Regions from separate parts of the Geobacillus sp. BK01 genome, predicted to be linked through region 2. Evidence: riboswitches for the same ligand, from Rfam matches in the RefSeq annotation. Region 2 holds a riboswitch; each other region holds the start of a gene.

Region 1 (7,489 bases), on a different contig from region 2:
CCACGATTTGCCTCGCTCTGTTTCGACGTGGGGGAATGACCGCGACTATTGGGCGGAAAGCGCCAAGGCGCTCGGCGCGCTCTATTTTTTTATGCAAGGGACGCCGTTCATTTATCAGGGGCAGGAGATCGGGATGACGAACGTGCAATTCCGTGATATTCGTGATTACCGCGATGTCGCCGCCCGGCGTCTGTATGAACTTGAACGGGCGAATGGCCGGACGCATGAGGAAGCGATGGAGATCATTTGGAAAACCGGACGCGACAACTCGCGCACCCCGATGCAATGGTCTAGTGGGCCGAACGCTGGATTTACAACCGGTACGCCATGGATCAAGGTGAACGAAAATTACCGCACGATTAACGTCGAGGCTGAACAGCGCGATCCGAATTCCGTTTGGTCGTTTTACCGGAAAATGATCCAGCTGCGCAAAGCGAACGAGTTGTTCGTGTATGGGACGTACGATTTGCTTTTGGAAAACCACCCATCCATTTACGCGTATACAAGAACGCTCGGCCGTGACCGGGCGCTTGTGGTCGTCAACTTGTCGGATCGCCCTTCGCTTTACCGCCATGACGGCCTTCGCCTTCAATCGCACCAGTTGGCGCTTGGCAACTATCCGGTTCCGACGCATAAAAATGCGACGCGCTTTAAGCTCAAGCCGTATGAAGTCCGTGTCTACATCTGGAAAGAATAAGAAGGAATCCGTCCATCCGCGTTGAATAAATAAGGTGGAAGGGAGATGATTAATGGTGTCAACGATCGATCCGATCCGCTATCCGATCGGAACGTTTCAAGCGCCGGCGCAGTTCCGGACGGAAGACGTGCAGCAGTGGATTGCCGATGTCCGCCGGCTGCCTGACGCGGTGCGGGCTGCTGTCGCCGATTTAAACGATGAGCAATTGAACACGCCATATCGCGACGGCGGCTGGACGGTGGCTCAAGTTGTCCACCATTTGGCCGATGCCAGCATGAACGCGTTTTTGCGCACGAAATGGGGATTGACGGAAGAGGCGCCGACCGTTAAACCGTTTATCGAAAGCGAATGGGCCAAAACAGCTGATGCCCGCACATTGTCGATCGAATCGTCGCTTTTATTGCTTGACGGGCTGCATGCACGGTGGGCGATGCTGCTCGAGTCAATGACAGAAGCGAATTTTCATCGCCTCGTCCACCCGGAAGGAGCGTTGCAGCCGATGCCGCTGTACGTATTGACCGCGCTGTATACATGGCACGGGAAGCACCATACCGCGCAAATTACATCATTGCGGGAACGGAAAGGATGGTAAAAAAGCCGCCGATTTGGCGGCTTTTTTTACTCAGAAAGGGAAGGAACGCACGCTGTTGGCCGACCCGAAAATTTTAATTTTGGACGAGGCGGCGGCCAGCATCGATACCGAAATGGAGCTCGTTATCCAACGGACATTGGAAACGCTGCTCAGCGGGCGGACAACTGCTATCATCGCCCGCCGGTTGTCGACGATTTGTGACGCGATCATATTATCGTCCTCGACCACGGCCGCATCGTCGAGCAAGGGGCGCACGAGGAGCTGATGAGGCAGCGCGGCGCTTACTACGAGTTGGTCAAGGCGCAATTCCAACAGTTTGACACCCAATGAGGGGGTGTGGACGTCCGGCCATTTGCCGCTGATGAGAGAAGCTGCCTTTGCGCGACTCTTTTTTCAAAAAACATGTTGGAAAAACATTTTCGTTAAACGAAAGCATACAGTTATGTTATACTGACAAATATTAAGGGGCACGAAATACATATTTCACAAGGGGGATCGGTATGAATGCGCAACAAAAGCAAGTTGTTGCGGAACAGAAGGAAAAAATTTGGACACGCAATTTCGTTTTAATTTGCCTGGCCAACTTTTTCATCTTTCTCGGGTTTCAAATGACGTTGCCGACATTGCCGCTGTTTGTCGAACAGTTAGGCGGCAATGATCAGTTAATCGGCCTTGTTGTCGGGGTGTTTACGTTTTCAGCGCTCGTTGTCCGTCCGTTTGCCGGCCATGCGCTTGAGACGAGGGGACGGCGGTTTGTGTTTTTGTTCGGTTTGTTTATTTTTGTTATTTCGGTCGGCTCGTATAGTTTCATTTCCGGCATTTTTCTTCTCTTTTTGATGCGGGTTGTTCAAGGGGTCGGCTGGGGATTTTCGACAACGGCGTCCGGCACGGTGGCAACGGACATTATCCCGGCGAACCGCCGTGGAGAAGGGATGGGCTATTACGGATTGTCGGGGAACATCGCCCTCGCTTTTGGACCGTCACTCGGACTCGTGCTGGCGGCTGCCATTCCGTTCAGCCATTTATTTATGATTTGTGCGGCGCTCGGTGTAGCCTCCTTATTGTTTGCCGCTGCCATTACATATAAAAAGGCGGAGGCAGGGGATAGACAAGAGGAGAACAAATGGGACCTTTACGAAAGGACGGCCTTAATTCCATCGGTGCTGCTGTTCTTTTTAACGGTGACGTTTGGCGGCATCGCTTCGTTTTTGCCGCTGTATACGGCGCAAAAAGGGATCGGCGGCTTGCAGCTGTACTTTTTGCTTTACGCGCTCGCTTTAATGGTAACGCGGACGTTCGCCGGCCAACTGTATGACCGGAAAGGGCATCGGGCTGTCTTTCTCCCGGGGGCGGGGCTTATTTTGCTTGCGATGCTGATGCTCGCCTGGCTGCCAGGGGAGTGGGCGTTGTTGACTGCAGCAGTGCTGTACGGATTTGGGTTCGGCATGGTGCAGCCGGGGTTGCAGGCATGGTCGGTCGAGCGGGCGCCTGTTCACCGGAAAGGAATGGCGAACGCAACGTTTTTCTCGTTTTTTGACTTGGGAGTTGGCATCGGAGCGATCGTCTTTGGTCAAGTTAGCCATTGGTTTGGCTACCCGAGCATTTATTTAGCGTCCGCCGGTTCGGTGCTTGTTTCCATGCTCGTTTATTTGAGCGTGGTGCGCAAAGAACAGCCGCTCCGCCCGGGGCAAGAAAGAAACGCTTAAGGCTCGTCCTTAAGCGTTTTTCCTTAACGTCGGGAATGCACTTCATAAATGGCGAATTTTAAATAGTCGCCTTCATCGGCAGCGAGCAGTTTCGGGTGGTCATAGCCGGCGCCGTTCCAGTACACTTCGCGCAGCACTTTTTTGGCGTCAAACGCCGCGTCGGCGACCATTTCTTGAAATCGATGGGGGCGAACGTGATATGAGCAGCTCGATGTGACGAAAAAGCCGCCGTCTTTGACAAGCTTCAGCCCGTTTAAATTGATGTCCTTATAGCCGCGCAGCGCCTTTGATACCGCGTGGGCCGATTTGGCGAACGCCGGCGGGTCGATGATGACGACATCCCACTGTTTGCCAGCCCGCACCGCTTCGCGTAAATAGTCAAACGCATTGGCGACGACAAATTCCACATTTGTAAACCCGTTTAAGGCGGCGTTTCGTTTTGCTGTTTCAATCGCATGTTCGGAAATGTCGACGGCGGTGACGTGCTTTGCCCCGTACAGACAGGCGTTTAACATAAAGGAGCCGGTATGGGTGAAACAGTCAAGCACCGTCGTCTCCGGGCCGATAAGCGGGCGCAGAGCAGCGCGGTTTTGCCGCTGATCGAAGAAAAAGCCGGTTTTTTGACCGCCTTCAATATCAACAATATATTTGACACCGTTTTCCTCGATTTCGACTTCGGTTTCCGCTTCTCCGTACCAAAAGCCTTTTTCTTGTTCGAGCCCCTCCAGTTCGCGGACGTATACATCATTGCGCAAATAAACGGCTCTTGGTGAGAACACGTCAAGCAAGCCGTGCAAAATCCAATCTCTGCGTTTTTCCATCCCAAGCGACAAAATTTGTACTACAAGCACGTCCTCATATTTATCGACGATGAGCCCCGGAAGAAAGTCGGCTTCGCCGTAGACGGCGCGACATGAGCGGACGCCCGGAATCATCCGTTCGCGGTACGCCCACGCTTGGCGGATGCGCCTAATAAAAAAGCGCTCATCGAGTTCATCCTCGGGATTTTGCGTCAGCACGCGCACGATGATTTGCGAGGCCGGGTTAATGTATCCTTTCGCCAGCCAATAGCCTTGATGGTTATAGACATCGACGAAGTCGCCCGGCTTGACGTCGCCTTCGATGCGGTCGACTTCGCTTTGGAAAATCCACGGATGGCCTTGTTCGAGCCGTTTTTTCCGCTGCCGTTTTAACATGACTTTTGCCATTCGTTCCACTCCCATCCGATAGTCAATTGTTGCGTTTTAATCATAGCGAATCGCGGAGCGCGGTGCAACGTCGGACGGAAAAAAAAGGTTGACAATCGCCGCCGTCGTGATATGATAAAGATAAACAGGAAAATGGCATCATGATAGAACATCCACTAGGGGGGCCTTTAGAAAGGCTGAGATCAAAGTGTGCCTTTGAGACCCTTAGCACCTGATCTGGGTAATACCAGCGTAGGGAAGTGGAGGAGCTGCACATAGGCGGATCATGATTCTGCCTTGCGAAATTGTAGGCTCACGCCGCTTTCTTTACGTTGCTTGGTAAAGGAAGCGGCGTTTTTATTTTGTGGAAAAGGGGGAGACAAATGTCGTTTGCAAAGCGGGTGCGCCAGGCAGCTGATCCGATCTGGCAGGCAAGCTTTCATCATCCGTTTGTCAAAGAGCTTGGCGAAGGAACGTTGGATCGTGCGAAATTCCGTTATTATGTCATGCAAGATGCGTATTATTTGCGCCATTTTGCCCGTGTGCAGGCGATCGGGGCGGCGAAATCGCCGGATTTGGCGACGACGGCTCGGCTGGCGCACCATGCCCAAAGCACATGCGAAGCGGAATTATCGCTTCACGAAACGTTTGCCGAACTGCTTGGCATCACCGAAGAGGAGCGGGCCGCGTTCATGCCGGCGCCGACGGCTTATGCGTATACATCGCATATGTATCGGGCGGCGTATGAAGGGCATTTGGGTGATGTCATTGCCGCGATTTTGCCGTGCTATTGGCTGTATTACGAAATCGGCGAGCGGCTGAAAACGTGCCGGCCGAACGATCCGATTTATGAAAAATGGATCAGTACATATAGCTCCGATTGGTTTCGCTCGCTTGTTAAGGAGCAGATCGACCGGCTTGACGCCATTGCCGCCGCTGTAACCGAGGAAGATCGGCGTCGGATGGAACAGCATTTTTTGATCAGCAGCGACTATGAGTACAAGTTTTGGGAGATGGCGTATGAATTGGAGCGATGGCCGTCCGCCGGGCTGGTGGAGAGCCGGTAAAACGGCGTCGACACTAAAAAGGGGGGGTTTTCTTGGAAAAAACATCGAAAGGCTTGAAGCTGGCCGATATTTTAACGACGATTGTGATTGCTGTTGTGTTTGGCGTCATTTATAAAGTGTGGGGACCGTTGTATGAAGTGGTGAAAGTATTCGGGTTTCACGCCGACCAATTGATATACGGAATGTGGTTTATCGCCTCATCGCTCGCCTATTTGCTCATCCGCAAGCCGGGAGTGGCACTGCTCGCTGAAATTGCAGCTTCGTCCGGCGAACTGGTCATGGGGTCGCAATGGGGGCTTGAAGTGCTCATTTATGGTGTCATTCAGGGGTTGTTTGCCGAGTTGGTGTTTGCCGCATTCCGCTATCGACGGTTTGATGTGCTTGTCGTGTCGCTCAGTGCTATCGGAGCGACAGTCGGTTCGCTGATCATGGATTTTTACAAAGGATATATCGAGGCCCTCGCCCCGTGGAACATGGCGCTCTTTTTGTTGGCGCGCTTTGTCGGCGCCGTTCTCATTTCCGGCGTGTTCGCCGTTTCGTTGGCCAAGGCGCTTGAGAAAACAGGGGTGACGCAAATGTGGCGGCCGGCTTCCAAAGAGGACTACGATGCGCTGAACCGATAAGGGGAAAAAGCGATGAAGCAAGCCATTGTGATTGAACAGTTGCGCTTGAAATTTCCCGGGCACAACGACTTATTGTTTCGCGACTTGTCGCTGTCGATCGCCGCTGGGGAGAAAGTACTTCTCCTCGGTCCGTCTGGCTGCGGTAAGTCGACGCTTTTGCAAGTGATGGCCGGCTTGATTCCGCGTTCGATCGACGTGCCGATGAAAGCCGGGCGCCTTGAGCGACCGAAACAGTGGGGGTATGTGTTTCAAGATCCGGATGCACAGTTTTGCATGCCGTATGCCGATGAGGAAATCGCGTTTGCCCTCGAAAATAGACGCGTGCCGCGTCAAGAGATGCCCGGCCGTATCCGTGCGCTGTTGGATCAAGTCGGGTTGGCGATCGAACCGCACACCGATATTCATACACTTTCCGGCGGGATGAAGCAGCGGTTGGCGCTCGCCTCCGTGCTCGCGCTTGAGCCAGATGTTTTGTTTTTGGATGAGCCGACCGCACTGCTTGATGAAGAAGGGACAAAAGCGGTATGGCAAACCGTCAAAAAGGTGGGTCGCGATAAAACAGTCGTCATCGTCGAACATAAAATCGATCATGTCTTAGACTTTGTTGATCGGATTGTATTGCTCGGCCGCGACGGACGGATTATGGCTGATGGCAAGGCCAAGAACGTATTTTCTGAATATAAAGATGTCATTCACGCCGAGGGCATTTGGCATCCGGGCATTTGGGACGAATACGATCGAAGAGTCCAGCGGCCAAAGCGGCAAGAGGGGAAGGACCTCCTTTGCCTCCGCAATTTTCGCGGTTTTCGCGGTCGGGAGGTAAAAATCAACGTCCCGGAAGCTACTGTGCGGGAGGGAGAATGGGTTGCCGTCACCGGCCGGAACGGCGCGGGCAAAAGCTCGCTTTTGCATGGGTTGATGCAACTGATTCGCACAGAAGGCGAATATACATTGTTGGGGGAAGACATTCAGCGCCGGCAGCCGCTCTACCGCCATATTGCGTTTGTGTTTCAAAACCCGGAGTTTCAGTTTGTCACTCATTCTGTGCGCGATGAACTGGCGTATTCGTTGCGCCTTGAGGGGCGGCCTGAAGAGGAAATCAATGAGACGGTCACCCGCCTGCTCAGCGCGTTTGCCCTTGACGGAAAGGAAGAGGTGCATCCGTATCAGCTGTCGGTCGGCCAAAAGCGCCGGTTGAGTGTAGCTGCCTCGATCGTCGCCGGTCAACGTCTTTTTTTGCTTGATGAGCCGACATTTGGACAAGATGCGAAAAACACATTCGCGCTGCTGGCGATGCTTGAATCGTATCGCGAGCAAGGAGCGGCGATCATCATGGTCACTCATGACGAACAAATCGTCCGCCGTTTCGCGACGAGACGGTGGACGATTGAGGATGGCGCGCTTGTTCGCGATGAGCGGCTCGCCGTTTTGAAGCCCGTGCTGGCTGAAGGGGGGACATGGCGATGAATTGGAACATTCAGCGCCGTGAGACATGGCTTTATGAGGCGAACCCGAGTTTGAAGCTCATTGTGCTCGTCATGCTCTTTTTTGCGGTGTTGTTCGTTCATAATCCGAACGTGCTGATCAATTTGTCGTTTGCCCTTTTCATTTTGTTTT
Region 2 (7,489 bases):
CACGTTGACCGGCGTTTTCAAATGATCACCGGAAGCGCCCGCGATCATGAATGTGCGCACGGAGACGAGCGGATGGGCACGGAGCGTCCGGCCCTGGATCGGCACGATCGTCTGTTCGTTCAGCTCCTTTTGAAAATATCGTTGGATCGTATGTTTCCACTGCCAAGGGTGGACAGGAATGACGTCATATTCGCGTTCAGAGCGGCCGCATGTCCGCAACGATTCCTGTACAGCGGAACGCAACGTTTCTTCCTGTTCGTAAATCCAGTCCGCCATTCGTTCATAGGAAAAAGAAACGAAACGGCAATGGCGGCGATGCACCGCGACCAAGGGGAGGGCGACGATTGCTTCCCATTCCGGCGAATAGTCGATCACATCTTGGACGCTGAAGCCGAGTCGCGTTTTGGCGCACGGGTGCAACGTATGCCCGTCAACGACCGACTGTTCATAAAAAACAAGCGGGCTGAATGGATGCGGTTGGGCGCGCACCCACTCAAGCGAAGAGGAGTGAACTGTCCCGCGTGGGCCGCGCCGTTCGGCGGCGGCTAAGGCAAGCGCATCATTCACAACACTGTTGGCGATTTCAGCACAAAATCCGTCCCAGTTTGGCATAGGAGCGATCGCCCCTTCGGATCGCAGCAGCTGAAGCAGCTCCAAAGGGGAGAAGAGGGGAGTTTGTCTCTTCCTGTCCAGCAGCCAAAGGCGTGCAACGGTAAACTGCCCAAGGCTGAACCGCTCAGCTGCCGCTGCTTTGATCTGTTTCGTTTCCGAAAGCAGGATGGAAAGTTCCCACTCTTTTCCGGTATACCTCCAGTCAACGCGGTTTGGGCTGATGAGATGTTCGCGGACGAGCGCCTGCAGCAACCGACCGGTGATGCGCCGCCGGCTTTTTGGCAACATAGCCAAAAACAAATGTCCGAGCGCCGGATCGATTCGTTGCAACTGTCGGTATGCTTGTTCTTCCTCATAGAGAAAGACGGTAGACAACTGCAATGTGCTCCCTCCTCTTATGAAAACGATTATCAATATCGGTAAACATCATAATATAAATGATTATCATTTTCAATATGGTGCAAAAAAAACCTCCTTTTGATGCAAAGCGGAGAAGAGGAAGATAAGAAAAACGGACTATTCCTCCTTGGCGGCGGGGGGCATTGGACTATTCTGCTGAGAAGGCCGGGCAAAAGAAAAAACGGAAGCTCCGTGTTCGGAGCTTCCGTTTTTCAGCGCGCGGCTCATCTTTCCCAAATGGCGTTGGCCAATAGGCGGAACAAATAGTCCGTATGGTCGCGGAAGCCAGCCTCAAGCCCGATCAAGGTGACGTCAGCGTTTTGTTCACGGACGATGACGGCAGCCCCTTGGGCGGCGCTGCGGTTTTTCCAATGGCCGGCCTTGAAAAAGCCTGGAGTATTGTCAAACGTTGCTTCAACGATGTCATTGCCGGTGTTCGTATACCATACCGGGCGGTATACAAAGCCGATATCGTCCTGTCCGTAACCGGCTGTCGTTCCTTTGCCGCTGTAGTCGACGCGGACGATGCCGTTGCTGTTCGAGCCGCCGACATTAATCGTGTCGTCGGTGAGCCCGAGCGTTTTCGTCGCTCTTGATGCTCCGGCGCCGACAGCGATGTATTTGCCGCCATCGTTCACAAAAGCGGTGACGTGTTGCTTGAAGGCATTGTACTCATCAGCATTTTGCAAGCCGAATTCTTTGTTGGCCGCGCTCAAGTTCAGAGAAATTACGTTTTCCGTCCCGCTGTAAACAAAGACGTCAAACCCGTCCAGCCCGTTTGCCGCCACTTCGGACGGCGTCAGTTCGGTCACTTGAAAGCCGAGCCGCTGCAACGCCAGTTTCGTGCCGGAATGGGACTGCTGCTTATTCATGCGCCCATAATGGCGTTATATTGCCAGCGCACGCCGTCCCAGTCGTTTGGCGGCGCTTCGAGCGTATGGCCGTACGCGCCGTGGTACATGGCGTACATCGGCGTGAAAATCGGCGGATAGTCATCCCAGCCGGCCGTATCATCGCGATACGGGATATAGACGCCTTCCATCGACTTGTACAGTTCTCTTTGGTAGGACGCCTTGTCGGCCAAAATTTCTGCTTCCATCGCTTTTGCTTGTTCGAGCGCCCATTTGATATATAAATCGTATTCATAGTTTGGATTGTGCGGCGGCGTGCAAGGTTCAATCAATCCTTGCAAGTTTGGCCCGTCATTTTTCACATAGCCGTGTGTATCAAGAAACACCATCGGATTCCATTCTTTAATGGGTTCCACCGTTTGTTTTCTTGGTTGAACAGGCTGCCCGTTTGTTCTTCGAATGCGTTGACGTTCGTCCATTTGACCGGCTCGGCGTGCACAGCCGCCCAAGGGGAAAGCGCCAACAAACTGACGGCAAGCGCACCGCCAATCATTTTCTTTTTGTCCATGGATGATCTTCCGTTCTATTGATCTAGAAAATGAATATTTATGAGGTAATCGTTATTTTAATACAATTCCTGTTTGCTGGAAATACAATTTTTTAATGAAGGAGATCCAGCTGGACATAAAGAAGGAAAACCGACGCACGTTGACGAATATGTCAATGCTATAGTAATAGTGAAAAACTTTTTGACAATAGAAAAAAGGAGGAGAAAGGGTTGTCGTTAAGCGCTTATATCATTCGCACGATGTTCGTCGTCATCCCCGGCACGGCGGCGATCGGCCTTGCGATATGCTTGGCTAATGGCATTCGCGGGGCGGCGTTTTGGTGGACGCTTGCCGCCACCTTGTTGTTCGGGGCGGTGGTTGGCTTAGTTTCATCAACGCTCAACTACCGGCGGTTTGTCGCGCCGATCGCTATCATCAATGAACATGTAAGCAAAATGACAGAGGGGGACTTGAAGACGCGCGTGCCGCTGGACAGCGTGCAGCAGCTGCGGCCGATCGCGGCTGCGTTCAACCGTATGGCCGATGCATGGCAGGAAGTGATGGGCCGCGTGCAGCACCATGCCGAAGAGGTGGCGCAAGTGTCCGGCCAGTTGGCCGCTGTCGCTGAGCAGACGACAAAAGCGACAGAACAAATTGCGGCCGCGATGGAAACGATGGCCTCGCACGCCGAGGAGCAGGCAAAGGCCGCCCGCGGTACGGCGATGGCTATCAATGACATTTCGAAAACATTGGACGAAGTTGCCCTTCACACGAAAGAAGTGTCGCACAACGCCCGGGAAACAGCGGCCAAAGCGCAGGACGGCAAACAGTCTGTGACGCAAATGTCTGAGCAAATGCAGTTCATTTACGACCATGTTCAATCGCTCGGCCAGGTCGTCCAAAGGCTCGGGGAGCGCTCGAATGAGATTGGGCAAATCACGGAAGCGATCACGGGCATCGCGTCACAGACGAACTTGCTGGCGCTAAATGCGGCGATCGAAGCGGCGCGCGCCGGCGAACAAGGAAAAGGGTTCGCCGTCGTCGCCGGCGAAGTGCGAAAACTGGCCGAACAGTCGGCGCGCTCGGCGCAGCAAATCTCCAAGCTGATCGGTCACATTCAAGAGGAAACGAAGCGGGCGATCGCGTCGGCTGAGCGGGTCGTCGCTGAAGTGGCGCAAGGGCTTGACGCCGTCGCCGCTGCCGGCCAGTCGTTCGCCGAGATTCGCGCGGCCGTCGATCAAGTGAGCGAACAAATTGGACAAGCATCGTCTGCGATTGAACAAATGACGGGCCGCGCCCGCCAAGTGGATGACGCACTCCAACAGATGACCAATATCGTTGAACAGTCAGCGGCCGGCGCTGCGAACGTATCGGCATCCACTCAGGAGCAAATGGCTTCCGTCGAGGAAATCGCCTCTTCCTCGGCAGCGCTCGGCCGGATGGCGGACGAGATGCGGACGATGCTCAAGCAATTTTCGGTGTGAGGCGGGAAAAAGCGAGTTTGCCAAGGAAAGAAGGCTTGATGCGCCAGCTGTCATATGGAATAAAATGGTTTGCATACGTGCCTGTTATGCAGTAAAATGAAAGGAAAGTCAGTCATCATTGTTATACGCTCATCTGCTAGGGGAGTCCGGGAGCCGGGCTGAGAAAAGAACGCGATGAAGTTCTTTGACCCTTTGAACCTGATCTGGGTCATGCCAGCGTAGGGAAGCAGGCAGCGGGAACAAATGGACGCACAGGCTGTTCATTTGGCCTTTTTGCCTTGATCGGGTTCCGTTTTGCGGAACCCGTTTTTGCGTAAATAGCCCCTGTTTTTGCCTCTCTTTTCGTTGGTGCGGCTGCAGATCCCAAACAAAATGTTTAAGGAGGAAAGCCGCATGGAAAACATTCGCTCGTTCATGTCATTTCCAGCCAGCCGCAAAGTGTACATCGAAGGATCACGGCCTGATGTGCGCGTGCCGATGAGAGAGATCGCCTTGTCGCCGACGAAAACGCCGCAAGGGACGGTGGAAAACGAATCGGTGCGCGTCTATGACACAACCGGTCCATACACTGATCCCGATTTTGAGCCGGACGTAGAAAAAGGATTGCCGCTTCTTCGCCGCAACTGGATTTTTGAGCGCGGCGATGTCGAAGAAGTGAAGCCATTAGCAGCCGCCGGTGTCCGCCCGCTGCCGTTCGTGCGCCGTCCGCTGCGGGCAAAATCGGGGAAAACAGTGACGCAAATGCATTACGCCAAACAGGGGATCATCACTCCGGAGATGGAGTTTGTTGCGATTCGCGAACAACTTGATCCGGAAATCGTTCGCCAGGAAGTGGCGGCCGGCCGGGCGATCATTCCGGCGAACATTAATCACCCTGAGAGTGAGCCGATGATCATCGGCCGCCGTTTTCATGTGAAAATTAACGCCAATATCGGCAACTCGGCCGTTTCTTCCTCGATTGAAGATGAAGTGGAAAAGCTGCTTTGGGCGGTGCGCTGGGGCGCCGATACGGTCATGGATTTGTCGACCGGCAAGCACATTCATGAGACGCGCGAGTACATCATCCGCAATTCGCCGGTGCCGATTGGAACCGTGCCGATTTACCAGGCGCTTGAGAAAGTAGGCGGCGTGCCGGAGAAGTTAACGTGGGACGTGTATCGCGAGACGTTGATTGAACAGGCCGAACAAGGGGTCGACTATATGACGATCCACGCCGGTGTGCGGCTTCGTTACATTCCGCTCACCGCCAACCGGACGACCGGCATCGTCTCGCGCGGCGGCTCGATCATCGCCCAATGGTGTTTGGCCCACCATGAAGAAAACTTTTTGTATACGCATTTTGAAGACATTTGCGAAATTTTGAAACAATACGATGTTGCGATTTCCCTTGGCGACGGCTTGCGCCCAGGCTCCATTGCCGATGCGAATGACGAAGCGCAGTTTGCCGAACTGGAGACGCTCGGCGAGCTGACGAAAATCGCCTGGGAGCATGATGTGCAAGTGATGATCGAAGGGCCGGGGCATATCCCAATGCAGAAAATTCGTGAAAATGTCGAGCGGGAACAGGAAATTTGCCATGGGGCGCCGTTTTATACGTTAGGGCCGCTTGTCACCGATATCGCACCGGGATACGACCACATCACGTCAGCGATTGGTGCCGCGATCATCGGTGCTTACGGGACGGCGATGCTTTGCTATGTGACGCCGAAAGAACATTTAGGGCTGCCAAATAAAGAGGATGTACGCGCCGGAGTCGTGGCGTATAAAATCGCCGCCCATGCGGCTGATCTGGCGAAAGGGCATCCGGCCGCCCAGCAGCGCGACGATGCGCTCTCGAAAGCGCGCTTTGAGTTTCGCTGGAACGACCAGTTCAACTTGTCGCTTGATCCGGAACGGGCCCGCGAGTACCATGATGAAACGTTGCCGGCCGAGGCGGCGAAAACAGCTCATTTTTGTTCGATGTGCGGGCCGAAGTTTTGCTCAATGAACATTTCGCACGAGCTGCAGCGGAAAATCAAAGAGGAAGGGATGAAAGAAAAGGCCGCCGAATTTGTGCGCGGCGGTTCATCGCTATATCAGTAAGAAATGGGCGGCATCACATGCAAGCTGGGCGCCCGCCGGCGCCCGGCTTTTTGAAACTGACGGATGCGCCTTCGCTTTCCGGAAGGCGAAAGACCGGATTGCGGTGAGCCGCACGCACTTCATCCCATTCGATCCTGGTATGCGGGTTGCGGTTTGGCGTTCAGGCAAGCCGGGGCGTATGGACTCGTTCCGCCGCTACTATTCTAATTCTTTCACATTGATAATAAAATATTTTACAAGAAGAGAAATCGCGTTTCCGTTCAACTGTTTTCACCGGTTAGACTCGTTCCCGGGCTTTAGCCGCGATCCGCCTCGTTGCTTGTCCGCCCCGCGCCGCAAATGATAAAGCCGAAAGGGGAGAGGCCGCGATGAAGACGGCTTCCGATCTTGTAAAAGGAATGCCGCCGTATTTGTTTTCCGCTTTGGAGCGAAAAAAAGCGGAGCTTGTCCAGAAAGGAATCGATGTGATCGATCTGGGCATCGGCGCGCCGGATTTGCCGCCGCCGCCATTTGTGATTGACGCTCTGAAACGCGAGCTTGATGACCCGCGCAACTACACGTATTCTCCGTATGCAGGCTGCCGCGAATACCGCGAGGCGGTTGCCGCTTTTTATAAGCAACAGTATGGCGTCGAGCTGGATCCGGATACGGAAGTGCTCGCTTTGATCGGCTCGAAAGAAGGGATTGTCCATTTATTGCAGGCGCTCATCGATCCGGGCGATGCGGTGCTGATTCCGAATCCGGGCTACCCGGTGTACCGCACCGCCGTCCATCTCGCCCGCGGGACGCCGCTTGAATTGCCGCTTGATGCCGCTCATGACTACGCACCACAATTTTCCGCTGTTGATCCGTCCACTTACGATCGCATCAATATCATGCTGCTAAACTATCCAAGCAATCCGACAGCTTCTATGGCGACGGTTGATGTATTCGCTGAGGCGGTGGCGCTGGCGAATAAGCACCAGTTTCTCATCGCCCACGATTCCGCGTATTCGCTGCTGACGTTTGGCGATGCCCGGGCTCCGAGCGTGCTGCAAGTTGACGGCGCGAAAGACGTGGCCGTCGAGTTTGGCTCTTTGTCCAAAAGCTATAACATGGCGGGCTGCCGCATCGGCTATATCGTCGGCAACCGGGATGTCATCCGGGCGCTGGCGGTCCTAAAAGGAAACATCGATACGTGCCAGTTTTTAGCGGTGCAAAAAGCGGCGGCCGCTGCGCTGCGGGGCGGAATTGAAGCGGCGAAAGAGAACAGCCGCATCTATGAGGAACGGATGAAGGCGATGACGGCGGCGCTTTGGAAAATGGGCGTGCCCGTCCGGCCGCCGCAGGCGACGTTTTTCTTGTGGGTGCCGACAGCGGTCGGCTGCTCCGCCGCCGAGTTTGCCGCCCGGCTGCTTGATGAAGCCGGGGTGATCGTGACGCCGGGGACGGCGTTTGGCTCGGGCGGGGAAGGGTATGTCCGCGTTTCGCTCGCCGCCCCGCTTGAGCGGCTGCTTGAAGCGGCGCAGCGCTG
Region 3 (7,489 bases), on a different contig from region 2:
GAAACGCTTCAAGCGGAGATCATCTTGCGTTTGTTTTCGCTCTACCGCGAGTTGGGGGAAAGAGAAAAAGCGGATGAAATGATCAAACGCGGCGTGGCGCTCTACCCCGACTACCCGAATATGACCGAATGGGCGCGTGCTTTTTTTGAGGAGCAAGGCGATTGGGAAAGTGCCATCGAGCTCGCCTTAGGGGAAGCGGTGCGGACGTCGGCGCGCCGTTGGGCGGACATTTTAACAGGCTATGTGGAACAAGGGCATGCGCGGGTGATGGCGCCTGCGCGGTTTTCACGGTGTTTGACGCTGCTGTATGAAACTGATCGGGTGAAGTTTGAACGATTAGTACAGGCGTTATGGAACGGTTATCAAGATGGCGATGTGTATTTTTCGTGGCTGGCGGAGTGGAATCGTCTTTATGACGAGCTGGCGATTGGCCGCGACTATGAGTGGAAGCGAATCCCGTCCCTTTTAGCCGAGGCGTATGCCGGGTTAGTAAAAGGGCGGTATCGGGTAAAAGAGCTAGTTGAAGTCGTGCCTCCGCTCTTAAAAAGCTGGGTGAATTTAGCCGGTGAAAGCGGGAGGGCGGAGGCCGCGGCTGCCTTATTGGCGTGGAGTGAAAAGTTTCCGGACAGCTTTGATGATGAAACGGTGAAGAACGCCGCTAAACAGCTTGTTCGTGCGGATGCGAAGTCCGGGGAAGCGGGTGTGGCGTTATTTGAGGAAATAGCCGACTGGGCGGAGGTGCAGCGGGCGGGCTCACATTTTCGTTTCCGTTGGCTTGTGCGGCAGCTTTCCGATTTGCGGCTGCACCGCGTCCTTATTGCCGGGGCGTCGCGAAATGAGCGGCTGGCGTTTTTGCGCACGGTGGTCGGTGAAGCGGCGTTAGTGGCGCCATCCGCCCCGGTGCTTGTTTGGAAAAGCGGAGACGAGACTGAAGTGACGAAAATTAGTGATGAACAGTTTACAGTTTTTGCGAGCCTCGATGAGTTTCAACAAACATCGGGGGGGCGGGGAAGCCGATTTCCTGATGATACGGTGATTGAGTGCACGGCGCCGTTTCCGCTCGTACCGCAGGAGGTGGCCTTTTTGGACATCGGCCCGCTTGGCGGGCGCGCCTTTTCCGACCATGAGGCGTTCGCCTCATTCCCGCTCGCCGATAGTATTCTTTTTCTTCTAAACGGTGATGATCCATTTTCTAGCGTCGATGAACAGCTCGTGCTGCAGCTTTGCGAGCGGGCGCCGCACGTGCCGATTCACTTTTTGTTGCCGCCGGGTGACGGGATGATCGATGAACAGGAAGCGGCACGGATCGCCCAAGACATCGAGGCGCATATTCGCACCATCGTGCCGGAGGCGAACGTGATCGTCTATTCGCCGCACGCGCCAAGCCGCAGGCAGCAACAGGAGCTTGTCGGCTTGCTTGGTGAGGTGCGTCAGCATCGGTCTTCCGTTCGCCGGGAAGAAGCGATATTGGCGACAATTCGCCGGTTCATTGCCCATTTGTTCCGACAGCGGGCTGAGGCGGAAAGCCGGCTGGCGGAATCGGTCGTCTGGAAAAAAGAAATGGCCGCCAAGCTGAATGGGGCGATCCACCAACTCGGCGATCAGCAAGAGGAGAAAACCGCGAAAATCGTAAAAGCGTTCCGCGCTGTTTTGGAAGAGACGCGGACGGCCGTGGCAGCGGCGATTCCGGATATATTGCGCAAAGCGACCGACTTTGTGCGGGAAGACAGTGACTTTTCCCGCCTTCACCTCGAGCTGAATGACAGCGTGAACGAACAGCTTCGCGCTTATGTCGATGAAGAGGTGCTGCCGAATTTGCATCGCGCCATGAACGATTGGATTGCCGCGACAGAAGAGGAATTCCATGAATGCCAGGCGTTTTTGCATGAAATGAGTGAAGGGTTTAACGCTATGTTCGGTGAGGAGCGGCTTGCGCTCGAGTGCGATTTCCGCATTTTGACCGATTGGCGGCGCGATATTGACCGGCTCGCAGGCGGCACGCAAATTGACAAGTTGAACGTTTTCCTCCGCCGCACGCCGGGGCAGCTGCTCCTGAAGGGGGCGGGCAAACTGCTTGGCGCCTTCGCGCAAAATAAGGCGATGTTGGCGCAAAAGTATAAACAGTTTATCCAAACGCAAGATTATGCCGATGTGGCGGAAACGGTTATCGGGCAGTTGTTGCTGCCGTTTGAATGGTTTGCGAAATCGCTCGAACGCGACATTGCCCAATTTTTCCAGCCGCCGTTGGCAGTGTTAACGGAAACGTTGGAGCGGTTGGAGCTTGAAATTGCCGCCCAGGAAGGGGAATTGAAGCAGATGCGCACGAATCCGGAAGCGTATCGCGACCCGCTTGTCCTTTTCGGCATCCGTCTACGCCAATGCGAACAGCTGGCACAGGCCGCCTCCACCGCGGTTCAAGTATAAGGAAGGAAGGTGTCCTAACTAACGGGACACCTTCTCTATATAGGCGTAATGACTGACGGAAAACGGAAGAACACAACTTTTTGAAGACAGCCCCTTCTATAGGCTGTGGTTCACTCCGTCACCGCCTCCATCTGCCGCGGCTTGGCCGGATGTTTGCGCGCACAGATGGAGGATGCTTCCATCGCTTTTTTCTTGCATTCTTTTTTTTTAGAGAGTAGACTTTGATTGTAAAAAGATCATACACTTACGGGAGCTTGTGGAATCAGGCTGAGAGTACGGCTAATCCGCCGTTGACCGTTGAACCTGTTGGATAATGCCAGCGCAGGGAAAGGAAGCATTTTGAAGCACTTTGCCGCGCGCAAAGTGCTTTTTTGCGAGAGTGGAATGGGGATAGAGCAGAAAGGGTTGGAAAATATGACACAACAAGAAATCGTCGAATGTTTGCTTTCGTTTATCAATAAGGAAACGTCCTCGGAAGATGAGTTTAACGAGTATGCCTTGCAGCTATTTGCCTATCAATACGAAAACAATCTTCCGTATCGTACATATTGCAGGCAAAAAGGAAAAACGGCAAGAACGGTGAAAACGTGGCGGGACATTCCCGCTGTGCCGATCAATGCGTTTAAAGAATTGACGCTAAGCTGCACGCCTCCTGAGCAGGCTGAACGTGTGTTTATGACGAGCGGAACGACAAAAGGAGTTCGGGGAAAACATTATCATCCGACACTGAAGGTGTACGATCAGTCCATGATCGTCAATTTTCAAAAGCGGTTCATGAAAGGGCGCGATAAAATCAAGATGGGGATTCTGTTTCCGGCGGAAGAGGATATGCCGAATTCTTCGCTCGCCCATTATTTAGCGCTCGCTATTAACGTGTTTGGCACGGAAGACAGCCAATATTTTGTCAACCGCGGCGGTCTGGATATGGACCGGCTTCTTGCCGGACTGGAGCAGGCGGAACAATCGGGTGAGCCGTACGCCCTTTTAGGGGCTTCGTTTAGCTTCGTTCATTTGTTTGAAGAGCTCGCCAAACGAGGAAAAACGTTCCGTTTGCCGGACGGGAGCCGAATTCTTGATACAGGCGGCTTTAAAAACCAGTCGCGGGAAATGGGCCTCGATGAGTTTTATGACGCGCTGTCCGCTTATCTTGGCGTCCCGCGCCGCGCGTGCATCAACATGTACGGCATGACAGAGCTTAGCACACAATTTTACGATAACGGAAATGAGACAGTTCCGTCGGTGAAATCGGGGCCGCATTGGATTCGCACGAGAGTGATTCATCCGTTGACCGGGGAGGAGATGCCAAAAGGAGAACGCGGCGTCCTCGTTCATTGCGACCTCGGCAACTTCAACTCGGTAACGACGATTTTGACGGAAGATATGGGCGTGGAAACGGACGACGGCTTCCGATTGTTCGGTCGGGTGCAAGGGGCGGAAGCGAAAGGTTGTTCGATCGCAGTCGAGGAATTCATCCGCGCGGCGAAGGGGATGTCCGAATGAGAGAATATGCCGGTTATCTTCCTGACATCGGGGATGAACCGATCGAAACGCGTGTTTTAACGTTTAAAAAAAACGGGGAAACGGTCGAGGTGGAAGTTCCCCTTTTAACGGTGGGACAGCTGAACAAAGTGGCAGAAAAAGTGAAACAAGCCAGCGCCCGGGTTCTTCCATCGTTTTCGGTGATGGAGATGGTTGAGTTGCTTGACCGGGCGGTTGAACAGCTGCTTGATCGCCGCCATCCCGTTCGGCAAAAGGCGGAACGCGTGCTGCCGATTGTCACCGGTTATGATGCGGAAATGGTTCGGCTTGGGCTGACCTCGTATTTCAAAACGTTCCGCAAACCGCAATTGCAACGGTTTCTTGTGGAGGACTTCGAAAACCCCCTGCTTCTCGACGGCTTTCAACCGCGGGCCAAAGGCGGCTTTTCCAAAGCGGTCGGCCCGGAGTTGATCGTCCATATTTGGGCGGGGAACGTGCCGGCGCTGCCGTTATGGAGCTTGATTTCCGGGCTGTTGGTGAAAGCGGGGAACATCGGGAAAGTATCGAGCGCTGAGCCGCTTTTTGCCGGCTGGTTTGCCCGTTTAGTAGTAGAAATCGAGCCGAAATTGGCGGACTGCCTGGCCGTCGTTTGGTGGAAAGGCGGAGACGCCGAGCGGGAGCGCGCTATGTTTCAGCAAGCGGATGTAGTCGTCGGCTATGGGAGCAATGCATCGCTGCAAGACATGCAAAGCCGCATTCCGGTGACAACCCGTTTTTTGCCGTTTGGCCATAAAATTAGTTTTGGCATTGTTTCCCGCTCCTGTCTTGATGCAAGAAAGGCGTGGCAGACCGCTCACCAAGCGGCGTTCGATATTGTGCGCTACGACCAGCAAGGGTGTTATTCGCCGCATCTGTTTTATGTGCAAAAAGGTGGAAGTGTCTCGCCAAAAGAGTTTGCCCGCTACGTCGCCCACGAGCTGAACTGTTTTGCGAAACGGTTTCCGCGCCGCCCCCTTTCTCTTGAGGAAATGGCCGCACAAGCGGCTTGGCGGCAGCACGAAGAACTGAGCGCGTTGGCGGACAATGAGAAGGAAGTGCTCGGAAACGAAGCGGGAGATTGGGCCGTCGTGTATGAGCCGGAACACCGGGAGTTTGCTGTGAGCTGCCTGAATCGGGTTGTGAAAATCGTTGCCTTTGATGATATTTTACAAATCATTTCAGAAATCGCCCCGTATCGGCGGTTTTTGCAGACGGTGGGAGTGGCCGCTTCGCCAAAAGAGCTGTTCGAATGGGCGAAGTGGTTAGGAAAAGCGGGCGCCACACGCATTACAGCGCTTGGGTATATGACTTCTCCTGAAGCGGGCTGGCACCATGATGGGCGCTTTAATTTGCGCGACCTCGTGCAAATGGTCGATATTGAATCAGCGGCTGAAGCGTATGCGGAACAGTTCGCTCCTTATGTCGATTAAGGAGGAAAATGGGAATGAGTTTTTTGCAGCTAGACCGGGTCACGTACCGGTACCAAAGTTCGAAACCGGTCGTTGACGGGGTCAGTTGGACGATCCGTGAAGGAGAGTTTCATTGTCTTGTCGGAAAAAGCGGCTGCGGCAAGACGACGTTATTAAAGCTTGCCGCCGGTCTTTTACGGCCTGATGAAGGGAGCATTTATTTACAAGGTCAAAAAGTGACGCAGCCTTCCCCTTCCATCGGCTACGTGTTTCAAACGCCGACCTTGCTCGAATGGAAGCGGGTCATTGATAACGTTCTGTTGCCGATCTCACTCAAACGAAAACCGACGAAGGAAGATTACGAGTTGGCGCACGATTTGCTTGAACGGATGGGCTTACGGTCCCATCGTGATCACTACCCGGCGCAGCTGTCCGGCGGGCAGCAAAGCCGGGTGGCGATCGCCAGAGCTTTGATTCAAAAGCCGGCGCTTTTGTTTTTTGATGAGCCGTTTGCGGCGTTGGATGCCATCACACGGGAAGAGCTGCAAGATGACTTGTTGACGCTTTGCCGGCTGCACAACACAAGCGTCTTGTTTATTACCCACGATATTGCCGAAGCTGTGTATTTAGCCGACCGCATCGCTGTCATGGCCGATGGCGGCATCATCTATTCGCTCGATGTCAACCTTCCGAAGCCGCGAGCGTTGGAAATGCGTTATGAGCCGAGGTTTAACGAGCTCTGTTTCCAAGTGCGGCAGGCGATGGAGGGGGCGAAGCGGTGAACAACTTTCGCGTGTATTCCGTCGCCTTATTCGTTTTGCTTCTTCTCGTTTGGGAGCTGGCCGCCAAACAAATGTCGCCGCTTGTTTTGCCGGCGCCTTCGGTCGTTGCCGCAACGCTTTTGGACGGAGTTAAGACCGGCTATTTTTGGCCGCACATCGTTCGGACAAGCTTGGAAGTGCTGCTTGGGCTTAGTGTAGGAAGCGGCCTTGGTCTTGTCGTCGGCATTCTCATGGGTGAAATGGAATGGTTGCGCAAACTGTTCTTCCCGTATGTCGTCGCCAGCCAAGCCGTGCCGAAACTCGCTCTAGCACCGTTATTTATTCTTTGGTTTGGGTTCGGCATGACATCGAAAGTGGTCATTACGGCTTTGATCTGCTTTTTCCCTTTGCTTGAAAATACGGTGACGGCGATTCAATATACTGATCGGAACAAACTGGAATTGTTTCGTGTGTTAGGCGCGACACGTTGGCAAACGCTCATTCATTTAAAACTTCCCGCCGGGTTGCCGAGCATTTTTGCCGGGTTTCGCGTTGCCGTTGTATTGGCGGTTGTCGGCGCGGTTGTCGGCGAATTTATCGGCGCCAGCGAAGGGCTCGGTGCGATGATTATCGCTTCCCAAGGGATGATGGATACCCCGCTTATGTTTTCTGTTTTGCTTTTATTAACGATGTTAGGGGCTGTGCTTTACCAGATGGTTCATTTCCTTGAAAAGCGATTGTTAAAACCATATAAAAAGGAGACCGGAAAATGAAAAGGAAAACGTTAGTGGCTGTATGGCTGCTGGTGGTTGCTGTTTTTTTGGCGGCCTGTGGTGCAGCCGGGCGGAATGATCAAACGGGCGGAACGGCGGGAAAAGCGAAAAAAGACAAAACAGAATCGCTGCGTGTCGCCCTTTGGAGCCAGCCGATAACTGAGCAGACGAACTTGCTCGTGGAAAAAGAAAAAGGCTTTTTTAAAGAAAAAGGGTTGAACATAACGCTCATCCCCGGCGCCGGCGGCGGCGATGCGATCAAAAACATTCTTTCTGGACAAGCCGATATCGCTTTTACGGATCCGGGTTCGCTCTTCTTTGCCCTGGACAAAGGGGCGAAGTTAAAAGTCATTTACAATATTTATCCGCAAAACGTTTTCAACGTCGTCTCGCTAAAAGACAAACAGATTACGAAACCGGAAGACTTAAAAGGAAAGAAAATTGGCGTGTACAGCTTGGCGAGCGGAACGCGGCAAAATTTATTAGTGTTGTTGCATCAAGCCGGGCTTTCGGAACGTGATGTGACTATTGTCGAGACCGGTTTATTAAACTTTGCCCCGCTTATGCAAGGGCAAGTGGACGCGACAGCGGCGACCGATACCGG

Evidence for each region. Region 2 has a riboswitch for thiamine pyrophosphate ahead of thiC (phosphomethylpyrimidine synthase ThiC). Riboswitches for the same ligand answer to the same signal wherever they lie in the genome.
Region 1: another riboswitch for thiamine pyrophosphate. It lies ahead of tenA (thiaminase II); the one in region 2 lies ahead of thiC (phosphomethylpyrimidine synthase ThiC).
Region 3: another riboswitch for thiamine pyrophosphate. It lies ahead of ACTVDO_RS14820 (LuxE/PaaK family acyltransferase); the one in region 2 lies ahead of thiC (phosphomethylpyrimidine synthase ThiC).

What each region holds. Positions count from the first base shown of each region.
Region 1 covers NZ_JBQPTH010000003.1:271,537-279,025, reverse strand. Annotated here, with positions in the region: gene ACTVDO_RS05535 (glycoside hydrolase family 13 protein) at 1-697, shown strand, start outside; gene ACTVDO_RS05530 (YfiT family bacillithiol transferase) at 753-1,289, shown strand; partial or broken gene ACTVDO_RS05525 (ABC transporter ATP-binding protein) at 1,336-1,619, shown strand; gene ACTVDO_RS05520 (MFS transporter) at 1,790-2,995, shown strand; gene ACTVDO_RS05515 (class I SAM-dependent rRNA methyltransferase) at 3,019-4,203, opposite strand; TPP riboswitch at 4,351-4,458, shown strand; gene tenA (thiaminase II) at 4,566-5,249, shown strand; gene ACTVDO_RS05505 (ECF transporter S component) at 5,282-5,872, shown strand; gene ACTVDO_RS05500 (ABC transporter ATP-binding protein) at 5,885-7,339, shown strand; gene ACTVDO_RS05495 (energy-coupling factor transporter transmembrane component T family protein) at 7,336-7,489, shown strand, end outside.
Region 2 covers NZ_JBQPTH010000011.1:44,605-52,093, forward strand. Annotated here, with positions in the region: gene ACTVDO_RS12075 (IucA/IucC family protein) at 1-993, opposite strand, end outside; gene ACTVDO_RS12080 (hypothetical protein) at 1,236-1,883, opposite strand; gene ACTVDO_RS12085 (hypothetical protein) at 1,880-2,278, opposite strand; gene ACTVDO_RS12090 (hypothetical protein) at 2,221-2,430, opposite strand; gene ACTVDO_RS12095 (methyl-accepting chemotaxis protein) at 2,641-3,894, shown strand; TPP riboswitch at 4,023-4,136, shown strand; gene thiC (phosphomethylpyrimidine synthase ThiC) at 4,288-5,976, shown strand; gene ACTVDO_RS12105 (aminotransferase class I/II-fold pyridoxal phosphate-dependent enzyme) at 6,345-7,489, shown strand, end outside.
Region 3 covers NZ_JBQPTH010000020.1:37,772-45,260, reverse strand. Annotated here, with positions in the region: gene ACTVDO_RS14825 (tetratricopeptide repeat protein) at 1-2,424, shown strand, start outside; TPP riboswitch at 2,661-2,769, shown strand; gene ACTVDO_RS14820 (LuxE/PaaK family acyltransferase) at 2,839-3,924, shown strand; gene ACTVDO_RS14815 (acyl-CoA reductase) at 3,921-5,372, shown strand; gene ACTVDO_RS14810 (ABC transporter ATP-binding protein) at 5,387-6,133, shown strand; gene ACTVDO_RS14805 (ABC transporter permease) at 6,130-6,885, shown strand; gene ACTVDO_RS14800 (ABC transporter substrate-binding protein) at 6,882-7,489, shown strand, end outside.